4 regions of the Kosakonia oryzae genome follow, and region 4 is predicted to be linked to each of the others. Evidence: predicted binding sites of a transcription regulator. Region 4 holds the regulator's gene; each other region holds the start of a gene.

Region 1 (4,877 bases), 1.3 Mb from region 4:
CTTTGTTGACTTCTCTTACATTGATGGCAACGAATACGTGTTCATGGATAAAGAAGATTACACGCCGTATACCTTCACGAAAGATCAGATTGAAGAAGAGCTGCAGTTTATTCCGGAAGGCGGCATGCCGGATATGCAGGTTCTGCTGTGGGATGGCCAGTTGCTGGCGCTCGAACTGCCGCAGACTGTCGATCTTGAAATCGTGGAAACGGCGCCGGGCATTAAAGGTGCTTCTGCCAGCTCCCGTACCAAACCCGCCACCCTGAATACAGGTCTGGTTGTGCAGGTGCCGGAATATCTCACCACCGGTGAGAAGATCCGCATCCATATCGAAGAGCGCCGCTACATGGGCCGCGCTGACTGATCTCGTGTTGCCATGAAAAAAGCCACTTCATTGAAGTGGCTTTTTTTTGCCTGATGGCGCTTTGCTTTACATCACATTACAGCAAATCGCGGAACAGGGTTTTCTTCAGCGCCAGCTCAACACCGCGCACTTCCGCCATCCCTTTCAGACGACCAATCGCCGAGTAACCCGGATTGGTTTTCTTACGCAGATCGTCCAGCATCTGGTGACCATGATCCGGGCGGAACGGGATCGGGCGCAGATCGCCTGCTTTCTTGCGGCGCTGCTCTTCAGTCAGAATCGCGGCCACAACCGAGACCATATCCACATCGCCCTGCAAATGCGCAGCTTCGTGGAAGGTTTTCGGGTTATCTTCGCGGCACGTTGCGCGCAGGTGCGTAAAGTGGATGCGATCGCCGAAGGTTTCAATCATCCGCACCAGGTCGTTATCAGCACGCACACCGTATGAACCGGTACACATAGTGAAACCGTTATTGATGCTGTCGACAGCTTCTTTCAGCCACTGCATATCTTCAATAGTCGAAACGATACGCGGCAGGCCGAGGATTGGACGCGGCGGATCGTCCGGGTGAACCGCCAGACGTACGCCCACTTCCTGAGCAACCGGTACAATAGCGCGCAGGAAATAAGCCATGTTTTCACGCAGTTGCGCTTTATCGATACCATCATATTCCGCCAGACGCGCGCGGAACTGATCCAGCGTATAACCCTCTTCAGCGCCCGGCAGACCGGCGATGATATTGCGTGTCAGCTTTTCGACTTCCGCTTCGCTCATCGCGTTGAAGTAAGCCTGCGCCTGGCGCTGCTCTTCTTCGCTGTAGTCCGCTTCCGCGCCTGGGCGTTTGAGGATATGCAGTTCAAAAGCAGCGAAGGCGATCTGGTCGAAACGCAGCGCTTTGGAACCGTCCGGCAATTGATATTCGAGATCGGTACGCGTCCAGTCGAGGATCGGCATAAAGTTGTAGCAGACCGTATCGATACCGCAGGTTGCCAGGTTACGGATACTCTGCTGGTAATTGGCGATCCAGGTTTCATACTGGCCGGAATGAGTTTTGATATCTTCATGTACCGGGATGCTTTCCACCACCGACCAGGTCAGCCCTTTTTCCGCCAGTAACGCCTGACGCGCCTTAATCTCCTCAACTGGCCACACCTGGCCATTCGGAATATGGTGCAGCGCAGTGACCACGCCGGTTGCACCTGCCTGCCGCACATCGTCAAGAGATACCGGATCGTTCGGTCCGTACCAACGCCAGGTTTGTTCCATCGCCTTACCCTCTAAAGTTGTTATACCAATACACATCATTGCATGACGACTACCATACATGCTTAGCCGGAATGGTCAAATATTCCCACAGCAATGATTGATCCAGCTCACATTCCCCGGATATTTAAGGCATACCAATTTTTTTTGCTGTCATATAACTTTACACTGCTGTTGTTAATTATTGGTTAATCAGGTGTATACAGATGAAGACTATTGCTTCCGCATCGCTTCCCGCCACGGTACAGCAACCTCAGTATGATCGCGCACAGCTGCGCTCGCGCATCGTGCATTTCGGTTTTGGCGCGTTTCATCGCGCGCATCAGGCGCTATTGACCGACCGGGTGCTGAATGCGCAGGGCGGCGACTGGGGGATTTGTGAAATCAGCTTATTCAGCGGTGATGTACTGATGTCGCAACTGCGCGAGCAGGATCATCTGTATACCGTGCTGGAGAAAGGCGCAACCGGCAATCAGCCGATTATTGTCGGCGCAGTCAACGAGTGCCTGAATGCAAAGCTCGATTCCCTGCCAGCCATCATTGAGAAATTTTGTGAACCGCAGGTGGCGATTGTTTCGCTGACGATTACCGAAAAAGGCTACTGTATCGACCCGGCCAGCGGCCAGTTGGATCTGCGCCAGCCACGTATTGAACATGATCTTCAGTATCCACACGAGCCGCACTCGGCGCCGGGCATTCTGGTTGAAGCATTGTATCGCCGCCGCGAGCGCGGGCTGCCGCCATTTACTGTACTCTCCTGCGATAACATTCCCGATAACGGTCACATTGTGAAAAATGCGGTGTTGGGCATGGCAAAAACCCGTTCACCGGAACTGGCGCACTGGATCGCGGAGAATGTCAGTTTTCCGGCCACAATGGTCGATCGCATTGTACCGGCAGCAACAGACGAATCGCTGGCGGAAATCAGCGATGTTCTGGGCGTTTTCGACCCCTGCGCCATCAGCTGCGAGCCGTTTATCCAGTGGGTAATTGAAGATAATTTCGTCGCCGGGCGTCCGCAGTGGGAAGTCGCAGGCGTACAACTGGTGCAGGATGTGCAGCCGTGGGAACAGATGAAACTTCGAATGCTTAACGGCAGCCACTCTTTCCTTGCTTATCTGGGGTATCTGGCCGGTTTTGCGCATATTAATGACTGCATGCAGGATGAAGCATTCCGCGAAGCTGCGCGTCGTCTGATGCTGGATGAGCAAGCGCCAACCCTGCGTATCACCGGTGTCGATCTTACAGCTTATGCTGACAGCCTGCTTGAACGCTTCGCTAACCCGGCGTTGAAACACCGCACCTGGCAAATCGCCATGGATGGCAGCCAAAAACTACCGCAGCGCATGCTCGATAGCGTTCGCGTCCATTTACAGCGGGAAAGTCGCTGGCCGCTACTGGCGCTGGGCATTGCCGGCTGGATGCGTTATGTCAGCGGTGTAGATGATGCCGGGCAGCCTATTGATGTTCGCGATCCGCTGGCAGACAAAATTCACGCCATTGTCGAAACCAGTAACGAAGCTGAGCGCGTGACTGCGCTGCTGGCGCTGAAGGAGATATTCGGTAACGATCTGCCGCTTAATCCGCTGTTTGTCGATGCCGTTGGCGACGCTTGGCAAAACATTGCCGCCTATGGTGCACACGACGCGGTAAAACGCGTACTCAGCGCTTAGCAATTGCTGCGGTTTACGCGGATGGTTCGCATTTAACACCATCCGCGCCCTTCTCTTTTCTCATTTTTTTCGCCAGGATCACAGATCACCTACGTTTTATTGACGACAGGAGCTTTTGTGACCAGAACCAATCTCATTACCGGCTTTCTCGGAAGCGGCAAAACCACCTCTATTTTGCACCTGCTGGCGAATAAAGATCCGCAGGAGAAATGGGCAGTGCTGGTGAATGAATTTGGCGAAGTCGGTATCGACGGCGCATTGCTTGCCGACAGCGGCGCACTGCTTAAAGAGATCCCCGGTGGTTGCATGTGCTGCGTAAATGGTCTGCCGATGCAGGTGGGGTTGAACACCCTGCTGCGCCAGGGCAAGCCCGACCGTCTGTTGATTGAACCGACCGGGCTCGGCCACCCGAAACAGATCCTCAATATGTTGACGGACCCGGTCTACGAACCATGGATCGATCTGCGCGCCACCCTCTGTTTGCTTGATCCCCGTCAGTTGCTGGATGAGAAAGCGCTCACTAATGACAATTTCCGCGATCAACTGGCGGCGGCCGACATCATAGTCGCTAATAAACAGGATCGTGCAACCGTAGAGAGCCAGCAAGCGCTGGAAGCATGGTGGTCCCGCTTTGGCGGCGAGCGTCTACGGGTCAGCGTCACCCAGGGCGCGATTGATGGCGCGTTGCTCGATCGCCCGCGCCGTAATCTGCGGGAACTCCCTTCCAGTGCCGCGCATGACCACACGCACGGCGAGCGGAAAGGTCTTGCGGCGCTGAGCCTGCCAGCGCATCAACGCTGGCGTCGCAGTCTGAACAGCGGCCAGGGTCATCAGGCATGCGGCTGGATTTTTGATGAAGAGACGGTGTTTGACACCATTGGCCTGCTTGAATGGGTGCGTCGTGCCCCAGTTGAGCGTGTCAAAGGCGTTATGCGCATTCCGGAAGGCCTGCTGCGGGTGAATCGTCAGGGAGAGGATTTTCATCTCGAAACGCAGAATGTTGCGCCGCCGGATAGTCGAATTGAGCTAATCACTGCCTCAGAAGCCGACTGGAACACGCTTCAGTCCGCTTTGTTGAAGCTTCGTTTAAGTCCGGAACACTAACGTTCCCCCCTTGTGTTTATTAAGAATCCTTAAGTAATGAAAACTCATCTGCCCCTGATTATTTTGCTGAATGCCGCTGGGCTGGCGTTATTTATGTGCTGGTATCTGCCTGTAAATCATGGTTTTTGGTTTCCGCTGGACTCAGCCATTTTTCACTTCTTCAACCGTGGGCTGGTAGAAAACCGCGCCCTGCTTTGGCTGGTGGCGCTAACCAATAACCGCGCGTTCGATGCCTGTTCGCTGGTCGCCATGGGCTGCCTGATGCTGTCGTTCTGGCTGCCAGCCGATCGCACCGGCCGTCGCCGTGTGGTAATCATCGGTCTGACCATGTTATTGATTGCTGTAGTGGTAAACCAGCTGGCGCAGCATCTGATGCCGGTACAACGCGCGAGCCCGTCACTCTACTTTACCGATATACATCGGGTCAGCGAGCTGCTCGATTTCCCGACCAAAGACGCCTCGAAGGATAGTT
Region 2 (4,877 bases), 1.7 Mb from region 4:
TCATGCAAACTGACCCGCTGATCAGGCTACACGTTTCGATCGGCTGGCCGAAAGGCACTGCCGTAGCGTAACCCATCTGCTGGCACTGCTTGTTAGCCGTTCCTTGTGCGGTGTATTGATCGTAATTCGCGGTTTGCATCATCGACTGGTTATAACTCAGACGCACCAGACCACTGGTGGTATCCACGCTGCTGACTTCCGCCTCTTTAGTGAGAGTACAGCCAGCAAGCAGCAGCAGCGAGGCGGCAACAAAAATTTTCTTCATGAAATCACTCTGATTCATTTTGGCATGTTCTCATCTTAACGTGCGGCTCAGAGGGCAATCGGCAGAATAACCCGTGGAACTGGCGCTACTAATCGCGACGGCGAAATAACGAGGGAGTGAGGCAAAACTGTGAACCTGCTTTTGATTTTTAAAACAATTTTTCATTAAATTTGAAAGTATGTTTGCCAGATAGTATGGTTTATCCAACCTTTGCTATCTGAAGCACGTTCACAGGAGATCAAAAATGAAAATTGCACTGATGATGGAAAACAGTCAGGCGGCTAAAAACGCCATCATTCTGAAAGAGCTGAAAGCCGTTGCCGATGAAAAAGATTTCCCGGTGTTTAACGTCGGCATGAGCGACGAGAATGACCATCATCTGACCTACATCCACCTGGGCATTATGGCAAGTATTCTGCTGAACGCGAAAGCGGTGGATTTTGTCGTCACCGGCTGCGGTACCGGGCAGGGCGCGCTGATGTCGCTGAACATTCATCCGGGCGTAGTGTGCGGCTACTGTATTGATCCAGCAGATGCGTTCCTCTTTGCCCAGATCAACAACGGTAATGCGTTATCGCTGCCGTTTGCGAAAGGTTTTGGCTGGGGCGCGGAACTGAACGTGCGCTTTATTTTTGAAAAAGCCTTTACCGGTCGTAAAGGCGAAGGTTATCCGCCGGAGCGTAAAGAGCCGCAGGTGCGTAATGCCGGGATCCTGAACCAGGTAAAAGCTGCAGTGGTGAAAGACAATTACCTTGATTCCCTGCGCGCTATTGACCGTGAACTGGTGAAAACGGCCGTCTCCGGCGAGCGCTTCCAGCAGTGCTTCTTTGAACACTGCCAGAACAAAGAGATTGAAGCGTTCGTTCGCGAAGTGCTGGCCTGATAAAAAACCGCCGCAGCTGGACGGGTTGCGGCGCTCTCTTTACGCTTTTTTCTTCTGCGATACGGCGCTTCCGGCATCTTTGGTCAGGCGCAACGTATCAAACAGGCCAACCAGGCAAATCAGCGCGATAAACACAAACGCCAGCCGGAAACTGATCCCTTCAACGCCAGTGATATGCAGCCACTCACTGACATGTTCACCAATACGAATACCAATCGCACCAAGCGTGATACCCAGGCCGACAGCCAGTTGCGTGGCGGTACTGAACAGCGTATTGGCATAACTCATTTGTGGCGACGGAACATCGGCAAAGGCGAGGGTGCTGACGCCGGTAAACTGTACCGAACGGAAGACGCCGCCCAGGAACAGCACCACAAAGGTGAGCCAGCCAGGCGTTGCTGAGGTAAGAAATGCGCAGGCCAGCAGCGCCAGCACATTCAGCGTGCCGTTAATCAGCAGCAATTTTTTAAAGCCCAGCCAGCGAATCAGCGGTGTCGTGGCGGGTTTGATCGTCAGGTTACCGGCAAATACTGCCAGCACCAGCAGCCCGGCGTGGAACGGATCCATACCAAAACCGACCTGAAACAGCAGCGGCAGCAGAAAAGGGACGGCGCTTATTGATGCGCGAAACAGCGAGCCGCCGTACATCGTCACGCGAAATGTCGGCACCTGCAGCGCATCCAGCCGGATCATCGGCCATTGCGCACGCCGGAAATGGCGCAAGGTAAAGGCCAGCGTTAAACCGCCCAGAACCAGCAATCCGCCGGTCAGCACGCCTTGCGGCTGCTCTGCGCCTAAATCCTCCATGGCATAAACCAGGCTGACCATCGCCACAGACGTGGCGATAAACCCCGGCAAATCGAACGGGCGCCGCTCCTCTTCACGAATATTGGGAATGATGCGCAACGCCAGCAAAATCGCCATAATTCCCAGCGGCACATTAATAAAGAAGATCCAACGCCAGTCAGCGTAATGCGTGATAAATCCGCCCAGCGGCGGGCCGATGATCGGCGCGACCAGCGCGGGCCAGGTGAGCGTGGCGATGGCGGTAATAAGCTGATGTTTTGGCGTGGTGCGCAGTACGGCGAGGCGCCCAACCGGCACCATCAATGCGCCGCCTATGCCCTGCAAAATACGCATGCTGACAAACATCTCTACGCTGGTCGACAGTCCACACAATATTGACGCAATGGTGAAGATAGCCAGCGCCAGCGAAAAGACATTGCGCGCGCCAAAGCGATCGGCGATCCAGCCGCTGGCCGGGATCAGCACAGCAAGGGTAATTAAATAAGCACTGATACCGATGTTTAGCGCAACGGCTTCGACACCAAACGTTTTTGCCATATCTGGCAGAGCGGTAGCGATTACCGTGCCGTCGATAAACTCCATAAAGAAAGCGCCGGCTACCAGTAGCGCAGCGGGAGAAAGACCTCCAGTCTTCCGCAAAAGGGTGCTTTCACTCATTGTGGGTCTGCCATCTGCAAAAATAATTGAGAATGCTAAAAAAATTTTTAGCACGCTAACCGCAGGATTTATAATTAAATTTTTAACAAAGCTACGCTGCTTTTATTTTTTGAAACGTGATTTCTATCACATGACGATTGATTTTTGTGATGGGGGTCATATTATGTACGCATTGAGACGTAACACCTGCATAACAAATCGCCGGAGCAAAAAATGAAACTGCGTAAGATTCTGAAGCACATGTTTGAAACCTACTGCAAAACTTTCAAAGACGTACCGCCAGGCGCTATGTTCTGATGATAAAAAAACCTGCTGAAGCAGGTTTTTTTATGCCCGTCGTCCGGCGGTCAGGCCTACTCATACGCATGAATTCCCGCTACTATGGCGCACTTTATTAAAGGAGCGCCTATGTCACAGAATCTCTCCGCCGACCAGGAACTGGTATCCGATATCGTTGCCTGTCAGCTCGTCATCAAACAGATCCTCGACGTTATCGACGTCATCGCGCCGGTTGAAGTGCGTGAGAAAATGTCTCACCAGCTTAAGAGCATCGATTTTACTACCCACCCGGCAGCGACCGACCCGGTTACCCGCCGTGCAATCCAGAAAGCTATCGCCTTAATTGAACTGAAATTTACCCCTCAGGGTGAAGCTCACTGAGTACTCTGCCTGGCAGGGATGTGACGCAGCGGGAATTTTGAAACGCTGTTTTGATCAACAATAACCCCACTTTAATCAACCCACCTTCAACGTAAGGAGTCGGACATGAAAAAAGTGGCGGTGTTGTTGGCGCCCGGTTTCGAAGAAGCAGAAGCGATTATCACCATTGATATCCTGCGTCGCTTAAATATTGAAGTCGAAACACTGGCCTGCGCGGAGTCCCGCGCGGTGGTCAGTTATCACGCTATTCCGATGGTTGCAGACAGCACACTGGTTGAGCGTCAGGCTACGCTGTATGACGCCATCGTCTTACCCGGCGGGCCGCAGGGCAGCGCGAATCGGGCCACCAGCCAGGCGGTGGTGCAATTTGTTGAACAGCACGACACTGCCGGCAAGTTAATTTGCCCTATCTGTTCCGCTGCTGCGCGCGTGCTGGGCGGCAACGGCTTGCTGAAGGGCCGCCGCTATGTCTGCTCCGGCGATCTGTACGAAACAGTCCATGATGGTGAGTATGTTGACGCGCCAGTGGTGGAAGATGGCAACCTGATTAGCGGCAAAGGTCTCGGGCTGGCTTTCGATTTTGCGCTGACGATTGCCGCGCGTTTGCAGGGGGACGACACTGCGGCGCGCAATCAGGCCGATCATATCTACTATAGCTGGTAATTTTTCTGCCCGGATGCGCCCTGCATCCGGGACAAGGATAAGCTGGCTGATGTTATGGATTATCCTGCTTTTACCCTTTCTATTTGTCTGACAAAATCGCCTGTTTTTATGTGCTATATCGCTGAATTTATGTACAGAATTACTGTAATTCTGCGGTGTGATGCCGCTCTCCTATGGAGAATCAATTTCCCGCTAAAACTACTTCCAGCACAGGTGTCCAGGGGTGTGCGGACTCTAATGCCTTGTTTTATTAACTTTTAAATGAACCGGTAATTCTTTTTCCCTACATAAAAGAAAGCTAAAGCTGGAGTTTACCATGCACAAATTCACTAAAGCGTTGGCGGCCATCGGTCTGGCTGCCGTTATGTCACAATCCGCTATCGCTGAAACGATGAAGCTCGGATTTCTGGTTAAACAGCCGGAAGAACCCTGGTTTCAGACTGAATGGAAGTTTGCCGACAAGGCGGGCAAAGATTTAGGTTTTGAAGTGATTAAAATCGCCGTCCCTGATGGCGAAAAAACGCTGAACGCCATTGATAGCCTGGCGGCCAGCGGCGCAAAAGGATTTGTTATTTGTACTCCGGATCCCAAACTTGGCTCGGCGATTGTCGCCAAAGCGCGGGGTTATGACATGAAAGTCATTGCGGTGGATGACCAGTTCGTCAACGCCAAAGGCGAACCGATGACCTCGGTGCCGCTGGTGATGATGGCAGCGAGCGAAATCGGCGCGCGTCAGGGTGAAGAGCTCTATAAAGAGATGCAAAAACGCGGCTGGAATGTGAAAGAGACGGGCGTCATGGCGATTACCGCGAACGAGCTGGATACCGCTCGCCGCCGCACGACCGGTTCTATGGACGCGCTGAAAAAAGCCGGTTTCCCGGAAAAACAGATCTACCAGGTGCCGACCAAATCTAACGATATCCCCGGTGCATTTGATGCCGG
Region 3 (4,877 bases), 280 kb from region 4:
AAGGTACGCGGTTATAGCATGCCCGGTATTCAGCGTGAAGAGCTTACGCTCAACAAATGCCATCAGGTTATCGGTTAACTCCATGCCTGCAATGGCTGGCAGCGCGCCTTTGAACTGGGTTTTATCAACAATCCACTCGCTGAAGGTTTCCACGGTCACTTCCAGCGGGTCGTTGGTTGCGGATTCCGCTGGTGGAACGATGCGGTCAACGGCCGAATCGACAAAGCCGACATGCTCTTCTACCCACGCTTGATCGGCATCGGCCAGCGCGGCGATCACATGGCCTTTCAGTTGGGTGGTGCCGCGTACCATGTTTTCACAGGCAATAATGTTTAGCGGTGTGTTGACGCCCTGCGCTTTGCGCTTCGCCAGACCTTTGGCGATCGCCGGAGCGATACGCTCCAGCACAACCGGTCCCACGGCAGTGGTAACCAGATCGACGTGCGCTATCAGGTCAATTACTTCATCACCGATGCTGCTGACAGCGTTGACGCCGGAAACGGTATCAATCTGCTGTTTTTCTCCCACAACGTGAACCTGATAGCTATGACGGGCATTCAGGGCGTCGAGCACCACCTGATTCACATCGGCGAATGTCAGTTCAATCCCCGCGTCGGCAAGCAGTTTGCCGATGAAGCCACGTCCGATATTACCTGCGCCAAAATGTAATGCTTTCATAGAATTAACCTTCATAAATGTTTTACCCGAGAGGGCCTGGGTGAAGAACCACATACTGTTCTCCTCACCCTGACCCTCTCCCCGAAGGGAGAGAACAAAAGCCCGGTAAGCATTTTGCCACCGGGCTTCGGGGATTACTTGTTCAGCAACGCCAGCACTTCTTCAACGCTGGAAGTCTGAGCCAGACGTTCAATGACCGTCTCATCATCCAGGGCATTGGTCAGGCTGGTGATCACCTGGATATGCTCGTTGTTACGCGCGGCGATACCGATGACCAGACGGGCAATGTCACCTTCTTCTTCGCCGAAGCGTACACCTTGCGGATACTGGCAGAACACCACGCCGGTTTTCAGTACGCGGTCTTTGGCTTCCACCGTACCATGCGGAACGGCGATCGACTCACCCAGATAGGTCGGGGTCAGTTTTTCACGATCCAGCATCGCTTGCACGTATTCCGGCTCAACATAGCCGCCTTTCACCAGTTGCTCACCGGCAAAACGAATCGCTTCTTCTTTGGTATTCGCGCTGAGACCAAGGAAGATGTTCTCTGCGCCCAGCTTGAACAGATTGCTGTTGGTCTCATCAAAGCTGTCTTTCAGGCTGGTCGTCACCTTTACTTCGTTGTCCGTGTGGCGCTGCGCGGCAACCAGACGTTCAGTCAGGCTGGTGTACAGGCCGCTGTCCAGGAAGTTGGTCAGCGAAATATGCTGCGCCTGCGGTACCTGGCGCATAGCACGCTCGGTCAGATCGCGGTGCGTGATCACCAGGTCGACATCCGGCGGCAGGCTGTTAATTGCGCTGTTGGTCACTGAGATGTTGGTCAGGCCAGCATCCTGGACTTTCTTACGCAGTACGCCTGCGCCCATGGCGCTGGAGCCCATACCGGCATCACAGGCTACGATGATTTTACGTACGTGGCTCAGGTCGTTGGTGACATCGCCAGCCGACAGCGGCGTTGCGCCTTTGGACTCAGCTTTCATGTCCTGTACGCGACGGGTAGCGGCTTCAATATCTTCATCTTCTTCTTTCACTTTGCTGGTTTTCAGCAGGATAGAAGAGATAACGAAGGAGACAACCAGCGCAGCCAGAATCGCCGTGATGTTAGCGAAGTAGGCGCCTTTCGGCGTCATCGCCAGCACTGCCAGGATGGAACCCGGAGAAGCCGGAGAAACCAGACCGCCGTTCAGCACGCTCAGCGTAAACACGCCAGTCATACCGCCGAGGATCACCGCCAGCAGCAGGCGTGGGTTCATCAGCACATACGGGAAGTAAATTTCGTGGATACCACCCAGGAAGTGGATGATTGCCGCGCCGCCCGCAGACTGTTTCGCGCTGCCGCGACCGAAGAACATATACGCCAGCAGTACGCCCATCCCCGGACCCGGGTTTGCTTCGATCAGGAAGAAGATGGACTTGCCGAGTTCATGAGACTGCTGAATACCCAGCGGTGAGAAGATACCGTGGTTGATGGCGTTGTTGAGGAACAGGATTTTCGCCGGTTCAACAAAGATAGACGCCAGCGGCAGCATGTCATGCACAACCATGAAGTTAACGCCCGCAGCCAACGCTTTGGACAGCACTTCAACGGCCGGGCCGATGCCCAGGAACGCCAGAATGGCGAGGATCATACCGATGATGCCAGCGGAGAAGTTATTCACCAGCATTTCGAAACCGGATTTGATCTTGCCGTCTACAGCGGCGTCAAATTTCTTGATGCAGTAGCCGCCCAGCGGGCCGGCAATCATCGCGCCGAGGAACATCGGCATATCCGCACCGACGATAACCCCCATTGTGGTGATAGCACCCACCACGCCGCCGCGATCGCCGCCAACCAGACGACCACCGGTGAAACCGATGAGCAGCGGCAGCAAATACGTAATCATAGGGCCGACGAGTTTCGCCAGCGTCTCGTTTGGTAACCACCCTGTAGGAATAAACAATGCGGTAATGATACCCCACGCGATAAACGCGCCGATGTTGGGCATCACCATATTGCTGAGAAAGCGACCAAAGCTTTGCACCTTGATCTTGATATCGGATGACATAAAACACCCCTTCTTATGTTTACTATCGCACAGGCCGGAAGCCCGAGGTTTTGTTGTTAACGTGGCGGCAGAGGTAGCCGGACCTGGGTTATCTGTGAGGCGAAATCTCGCACCGAATTGCGTAACTGTCCAGACGATGGCCTTTAACGTGATATTGATCACACTAATGAGGGGGATACCCCGCCAATTAGCGTGATTCTGATCACAAAAAATTAGTGTAAAAAAAGAACAAAGGATAAAAACTGAACGCTGAAGGGGATTAAATGTGATCGAATTCACAAAAGGTTGGCGCGACTTTGTTATTTATTTGTGATCCAAATCACAAGATATTTGTGCCAGGAGTTTTCCGAGTGTGATCGCCAGCAAACTGTATTTTTTACACTCAGGACAACCTGTAACTTCCTTTCACGTAGTCTGACGAGGCTTAATCTAGTATCGGAAGTTTTCATATTGATGAAACAATTTACGACGACTAGTACATAATTAACTTTTTGTTGGCAAAAAAGGACCCAAAAATGAAACTTATCGGCAGCTACACCAGCCCTTTTGTCCGCAAAATCTCCGTGATGCTGCTGGAAAAGGGGATCACCTTTGAATTTATCAACGAGCAGCCCTACAACGCGATCAACGGCGTGGCGCAATACAACCCGCTCGGTAAGGTTCCCGCGCTGATTACGGATGAGGGTGAAGTCTGGTTCGACTCGCCGATCATCGCGCAATACATTGAGTTACTGGCTATCGCACCGGCGTTATTGCCGACGGAGCCTGTGGCTGCGCTGAAAATCCGCCAGCTGGAAGCGCTGGCCGACGGCATTATGGATGCTGCGCTGGTCTCGGTGCGTGAACTGGCGCGCCCGGTTGAGCAGCAATCGGAAAGCGAGCTGCTGCGCCAACGGGAGAAAGTTTCGCAGGGTCTGGATACGCTGGAACGCTACCTGCAAGAGGGAACGCTCAGCGTGGATACGCTGAATCTGGCGACCATTGCTATCGCCTGCGCGATTGGCTACCTCAACTTCCGCCACGTCTCGCCGGGCTGGTGCGTGAATCGCCCGCTGCTGGTGAAGCTGGTCGAGAACCTTTTCCAGCGCGAGAGTTTCGCCCGTACGGAGCCGCCAAGGGCCTGATAAGCATGGTGTCGGCCTGAGCAAAGTCGCTGTACAATCCCCTCACGTCAATCCCCCTGACGGGAGGGGGCAACTCATAGCCAGGCCTTTTCATGACAACTCTTTACAGCCAGATCCCATCGACCGATCGCCTGTTACGTGACGAGGCGTTCGCCACTTTATTAACCCTTTTCGGCCACAGCCGCGTAACGCAGATGCTGCACCAGCTACAGGATGAAGCGCGTGAGCAAATCCGTCAGCAGCAGACATTACCCGACTGGTGCGATGCCTGGGCCAGTGAAACGCAAAAGCGGCTGGAACAGAGCAGCGCCAGCGCACTACGCCCGGTGTTTAATCTGAGCGGCACCGTACTGCATACCAACTTAGGCCGCGCGGTGCAGCCGCAGGCAGCGGTCGATGCCGTTGCGGCGGTCATGGGTTCTGCAGTGACGCTGGAATACGATCTCGACGGCGCCGGACGTGGTCACCGCGATCGCGCACTGGCGGATTTACTCTGCCAGCTAACCGGCGCGGAAGATGCCTGCATCGTCAATAACAACGCTGCCGCCGTGTTGCTGATGCTGGCAGCCACGGCGGCAGGGCGTGAAGTGGTGGTGTCGCGCGGTGAGCTGGTGGAGATTGGCGGTGCGTTCCGCATTCCTGATGTGATGCGCCAGGCGGGCTGCGTGCTGCATGAAGTGGGAACCACTAACCGCACGCATGCTAAAGATTACCGTCAGGCGATCAACGACAACACGGCGCTGCTGATGAAAGTGCATACCAGCAATTATCATATTGATGGTTTTACCGCCGCGGTGGACGAAGAGGAGCTGGTGACGCTTGCCGAAGCGGCCGGTCTGCCGGTGATTGTCGATCTGGGTAGCGGCTCGCTGGTGGATTTAAGCCGCTACGGCCTGCCAAAAGAGCCGATGCCGCAGGCGCTGATCGCTGCAGGCGTCAGCCTGGTGAGCTTCTCCGGTGATAAGCTGCTTGGTGGCCCGCAGGCGGGCATTATCGTTGGTAAAAAAGCGCTGATTGCGCAGTTGCAGCA
Region 4 (4,877 bases):
ATACGCTGCCAGGCGAGCGGTGTTGGCTGCGGGTCATCGCTGAGGATCAGGCGAATCGCCTGCTGATCTGTTTCCAGCGCGTCGTGGGCATTCTGACGCAGCAAGCCGCTTTGCCATTGCGGCCACAACCAGACCATACCGCCAAAGGCGATCAGGCAGCCAATTAAGGTATCGATTAGCCGCGCGACAATAAATTCTTCGCCATTTAAGGTCAGCAGTTGCAATGAGTACACCGCGGTAATGGTAAAACCGACCATCGCCCAGCCGTAACTTTTGCGGATAATCAGATAGCTGACCAGCGTAATCAATAACATGGCCGTCAGCGTAAAACCGAGCGGAACATGAAAGTGCAGCGTGATCCCGGCGATCACCAGCCCGGCAAGGGTTCCTGCCGCCCGGTGGACAATGCGCACGCGTGTCGCGCCATAACCATTTTGCGTGACAAACATAATCGTCATCATGATCCAGTAGGGCTTCGGCAGATGCAGGGCGCTGCCCATCAGGCTGGCAATACTGAGCATTACGCTGATGCGCGCCGCATTACGCAGCGCGGCAGATTTCAGGGATAAATAGCTTTTCAGCGCCGGGAGCAATGGCAATCGACGCTGCTTCTCCGCCATCAGATCGCGGATGTACAGAGGACGCTGCGTACGCAGTACGCGGGCGATGCGGCTAAAGTGCCAGGCGCAAAACTGGCCTACCGGATTATCCGGGTGCTGGCGGGCGATTTTTTCCAGCGCGCCGATTTGCTTCTCCATTGTGAAACGCGTCGGATAGCGATGGTAGAGAATGTCGTCCGCCAGCACGCGTAAACGGGCGGCGACGGTCTGCGCATTCCAGCGAATCACCTGCTCGGCGTGGGTTTGTTCAACCAGCTTTTGTACCTCTTCCGGCTGGTGCAGGCTGACGGAAATATGCTCTTGCAAATCCAGCGCGACCTGGAAAACGCGCAGCAGGCGTTTGTAGTCGTTATGCTGATTGGCCGCCAGCATATGCAGCTGTTGGTAGCACTGGCTAATCATATCCACCACTTTTTGCTGGCGTGCAAGCAGCGGCGGCAGGGCTTTTTCCGGATCGGCATGCTGCGTCAGCAGGCTGTATTTGGCTTCGCAATAATCAGCCAGTTGCCGGTAGAGCAAACTTAACGATTCGCGCAGTGGTTGTTCTCGCCACATCCAGAACCAGAACCAGTTAAACAGCCCGTACCATAGCGTGCCCAGCGTGTAGATCAGCAGTGGCTCCCACACCGGCATATTCCCGGCGAGGCTGAGCGTGAAGATGGCGGCAATCAGCGAGGCGGGCAATAAACGCCCGTGCAATGCGCTGATCTCGGCCGTGACGCCCAGTAGCAGAGTCAGCATGGTAAAGATCAGCGGCAGCGGAAGATCTTCCGCCAGCAACAATTGCACCGCCAGGCTGCTACCTGCAAACAGACAGCCGCCAATCATCAGGCGCTTAAAGAAGCGCTTATGCGGCGTGTCGAGACCGGCAATGTTGCAGCAAGCGGGAACGAGTGAGAAAAGCAGACCCTGTTGCAGATGGCCGACGAGCAGGCCAATCGCCACAGGCAGACATAACACCAGCGTTTGTCGCAGTGCGTAGTTGATTTCGGGGTGATAAATCAGCCTGCGCCACATGAGGAGAGAAAACGGCGCGCCGGGTAAACGATGCGCCGTTTTACGGATTAACGTGTTCCGTATACCACGATGGTTTTGCCGTGGGCGGAGATCAGGTTTTGATCTTCCAGCATTTTCAGGATGCGGCCGACAGTCTCACGGGAGCAACCAACGATTTGGCCAATCTCCTGGCGAGTGATTTTAATCTGCATGCCGTCCGGGTGAGTCATTGCGTCCGGCTGTTTTGCCAGATTAAGCAATGTCTGCGCGATACGGCCCGTTACGTCCAGGAACGCCAGGTTGCCGACTTTCTCCGAGGTCACCTGAAGGCGACGCGCCATCTGCGCGGAGAGACGCATCAGAATATCCGGGTTCACCTGGATAAGCTGACGGAATTTTTTGTAGGAAATTTCGGCGACTTCACAAGCGGTCTTGGCGCGTACCCAGGCACTGCGCTCCTGACCTTCTTCGAACAAGCCCAGTTCACCGATAAAATCACCCTGATTAAGGTAAGAGAGAATCATCTCTTTACCTTCCTCATCCTTGATTAGCACTGCCACTGAGCCTTTAACGATGTAATACAGCGTTTCCGCCTTTTCACCCTGGTGAATCAGCGTGCTCTTCGACGGGTACTTATGAATGTGGCAATGAGACAAGAACCATTCGAGAGTCGGGTCTGTTTGCGGTTTGCCAAGCACCATGCGCGGTTATCCTCTGTTATAAGCTGGCTCCGAAAGCGGGGATATAGGTTTCAGCCTGCTTGCGGGGTTGCAATCAAAGCTTCTCATGTCCTGAGAAGTGGGCCGTCAGCGTTATCTGCGGCCTCTAATCTACGATGTCATGCATACATGCGTAACATCCATTTATCTTTGTAGCATCCAGATTGTTTTAGCATAGGTTTTCACGCCTGTCTCCTGGTGTCTCGCTTCAGCATGACGCAGGTCGCCTTCCGTTGCGAGTTTTGTTATGTACGCGTAATCTGTGGAGAAAATTACTACTCCGGAGTGTATAAAATGCAGGCACGTGTGAAATGGGTTGAAGGGTTGACCTTCCTGGGTGAGTCCGCATCTGGCCACCAAATTCTGATGGACGGTAATTCCGGGGATAAAGCGCCAAGCCCGATGGAGATGGTGCTGATGGCGGCGGGCGGTTGCAGTGCAATCGACGTCGTTTCCATCCTGCAGAAAGGGCGCCACGACGTGACCGACTGCGAAGTGAAGCTGACTTCCGAGCGCCGTGAAGAGGCACCGCGTCTGTTTACGCACATCAATCTGCACTTTATCGTCACCGGTAAGGCGCTGAAAGACGCGGCGGTTTCCCGCGCGGTGGATCTGTCGGCGGAAAAATATTGCTCCGTAGCGCTGATGCTGGAGAAGGCCGTGAAGATCACTCACTCCTACGAGGTTATCGAAGCCTGATGCCCTGGCCCGGCGCCAGGCTTGCCGGGCTACTTAATCTTTTTCCCTTCCATCAGCCGTTGCACCAGCGGCGTCATAATCAATTCCATCGCCAGCCCCATCTTGCCGCCCGGTACCACCAGCGTATCCATATGGGAAATAAACGAACCCTGCAGCATCGCCAACAGCCACGGGTAATCAATGCCCTGCAAATTCTGGAAGTGAATGACTACAAAGCTTTCATCCAGCGACGGAATGCCTTTTGCGGCAAATGGGTTAGAAGTATCGACCGTCGGCACGCGCTGGAAGTTGATGTGCGTGCGGGAAAACTGCGGGGTGATAAAGTTGATGTAATCTTCCATCGAGCGAACCACCGAATCCATCACCGCTTCACGGGAGTGCCCACGTTCGCTGGTGTCGCGAATCAGTTTCTGGATCCACTCCAGGTTGACGATCGGCACCACGCCAACCAGTAAATCAACGTGCCGCGCCACGTCATTTTGCGGTGTCACTACGCCGCCGTGCAGCCCTTCGTAAAACAGCACGTCGGTGGGTTCCGGCAGCGGTTGCCAGGGCGTAAACGTGCCCGGAACCTGATTCCACGGCACCGCTTCATCGTAGGTATGCAGATATTTACGCGTTTGCCCGGTTCCGCTCTGGCCATATTCGCTAAAGGTCTGTTCGAGCAGGCCAAAGTCATTGGCATCCGGGCCAAAGTAACTGATATGCCGCCCAAGATCGCGGGCTTTGCGGATCGCCATATCCATTTCCGGACGGGTAAAGCGATGGAAGCTGTCACCTTCCACTTCTGCGGCATGCATGTTGAGCTGGGCGAAGATTTTACGGAAGGCGACGCTGGTCGTGGTGGTTCCCGCGCCGCTGGAGCCAGTAACGGCGATGACCGGATGTTTGGCGGACATAGCAACTCCCTGAATAAAACTGTGTTTGCAGTATAGTCAGCCGCCATCTACCCGGTTAATTGTGGAACTGCCCACGCGGCATAATATTTACCGTCTCGTGCAGTTCCGACCACACCAGTACAGCTTCACCGCGTTGCAGTTGACGTTTAACGTCAGCGACCTTTTGTTCTAGCGAACGTTCATGTTCACCATAATCGGTGCCTTCGCGCAAGACAAAGCTCTCAATCAGATTGTTCAGCGTGTCGGCGTCAATCTCTTGCCAGGGAATAATCATGATGTTCTCAGCCAGGTGGAAAGCCAATCCGGAATGCGCTTTTCCAGCCACATTTCTGGTCGGCGCAGCGTACCGCCGACAAACCCGACATGACCGCCGTGTTCTGTCAGTTGGTACTCAATATTCGGCGGTAAATACCCGGCGTCCGGAATAACGTTATGATCCATAAATGGATCGTCTTTGGCGTGAATGATCAGCGTCGGTTTGCGGATCAACGGCAACTGCGGCATGGCGCTACAGCGGCGATAGTAATCCAGCGCATCAGCAAAGCCGTGAATTTTGGCGGTGATCAGATCGTCAAACTCGCGAATACGCCGCACTTTCCGCAGTGCTGGCAGCGTTGTCGGCAGCGAGCCAGGATAGGCTCTTAATTTGCGTGCGGCGTTCGCTTTCAGCAAATTTAGCAGGTAACGCTGATAAAAGCGGGAAAACCCTTTTTCCATATGATAGCTGCACGCTTCCAGCATCAATGGCGCAGAGACGATCACGGCTGCATCAACGGGAAGAGAATCATCGGCTTTGGCCAGCAGACAGCCGAGCATATTGCCGCCCAGCGAATAACCTACCGCTGCGGTCGGTGCCGGGCCGAAGGTTTCTGGCAGCCAGCGTAAAAACCAGGTGCCATCTTCGGTTTCACCGGAGTGGTAGATGCGGTTCAGGCGGTTGGGAA

Evidence for each region. Region 4 encodes CRP, which controls carbon source genes, mostly activating them, when cyclic AMP is high. Its sites were predicted from a motif close to ATGTGANNNNNNTCACAT; they were not measured.
Region 1: AWR26_RS08480 (mannitol dehydrogenase family protein) is a predicted target of CRP. The motif match lies at 1,727-1,744, and genes of this name have one in related genera.
Region 2: azuC (stress response protein AzuC) is a predicted target of CRP. The motif match lies at 2,727-2,744, and genes of this name have one in related genera.
Region 3: AWR26_RS00670 (PTS mannitol transporter subunit IICBA) is a predicted target of CRP. The motif match lies at 2,870-2,887, and genes of this name have one in related genera.

What each region holds. Positions count from the first base shown of each region.
Region 1 is NZ_CP014007.2:1,766,147-1,771,023, reverse strand. Features, by position in the region: gene yeiP (elongation factor P-like protein YeiP) at 1-364, shown strand, start outside; gene uxuA (mannonate dehydratase) at 441-1,631, opposite strand; gene AWR26_RS08480 (mannitol dehydrogenase family protein) at 1,835-3,301, shown strand; gene AWR26_RS08475 (CobW family GTP-binding protein) at 3,419-4,405, shown strand; gene AWR26_RS08470 (phosphatase PAP2 family protein) at 4,442-4,877, shown strand, end outside.
Region 2 is NZ_CP014007.2:2,130,566-2,135,442, forward strand. Features, by position in the region: gene yecR (YecR family lipoprotein) at 1-265, opposite strand, end outside; gene AWR26_RS10220 (RpiB/LacA/LacB family sugar-phosphate isomerase) at 510-1,148, shown strand; gene AWR26_RS10225 (MFS transporter) at 1,188-2,612, opposite strand; gene azuC (stress response protein AzuC) at 2,826-2,909, shown strand; gene AWR26_RS10235 (DUF2766 family protein) at 3,021-3,272, shown strand; gene AWR26_RS10240 (DJ-1 family glyoxalase III) at 3,378-3,935, shown strand; gene AWR26_RS10245 (arabinose ABC transporter substrate-binding protein) at 4,252-4,877, shown strand, end outside.
Region 3 is NZ_CP014007.2:135,138-140,014, forward strand. Features, by position in the region: gene mtlD (mannitol-1-phosphate 5-dehydrogenase) at 1-678, opposite strand, end outside; gene AWR26_RS00670 (PTS mannitol transporter subunit IICBA) at 813-2,723, opposite strand; gene AWR26_RS00675 (glutathione S-transferase) at 3,239-3,847, shown strand; gene selA (L-seryl-tRNA(Sec) selenium transferase) at 3,940-4,877, shown strand, end outside.
Region 4 is NZ_CP014007.2:418,455-423,331, forward strand. Features, by position in the region: gene AWR26_RS01890 (YccS/YhfK family putative transporter) at 1-1,637, opposite strand, end outside; gene crp (cAMP-activated global transcriptional regulator CRP) at 1,685-2,317, opposite strand; gene AWR26_RS01900 (OsmC family protein) at 2,630-3,034, shown strand; gene AWR26_RS01905 (phosphoribulokinase) at 3,064-3,933, opposite strand; gene AWR26_RS01910 (YheU family protein) at 3,989-4,207, opposite strand; gene AWR26_RS01915 (hydrolase) at 4,204-4,877, opposite strand, start outside.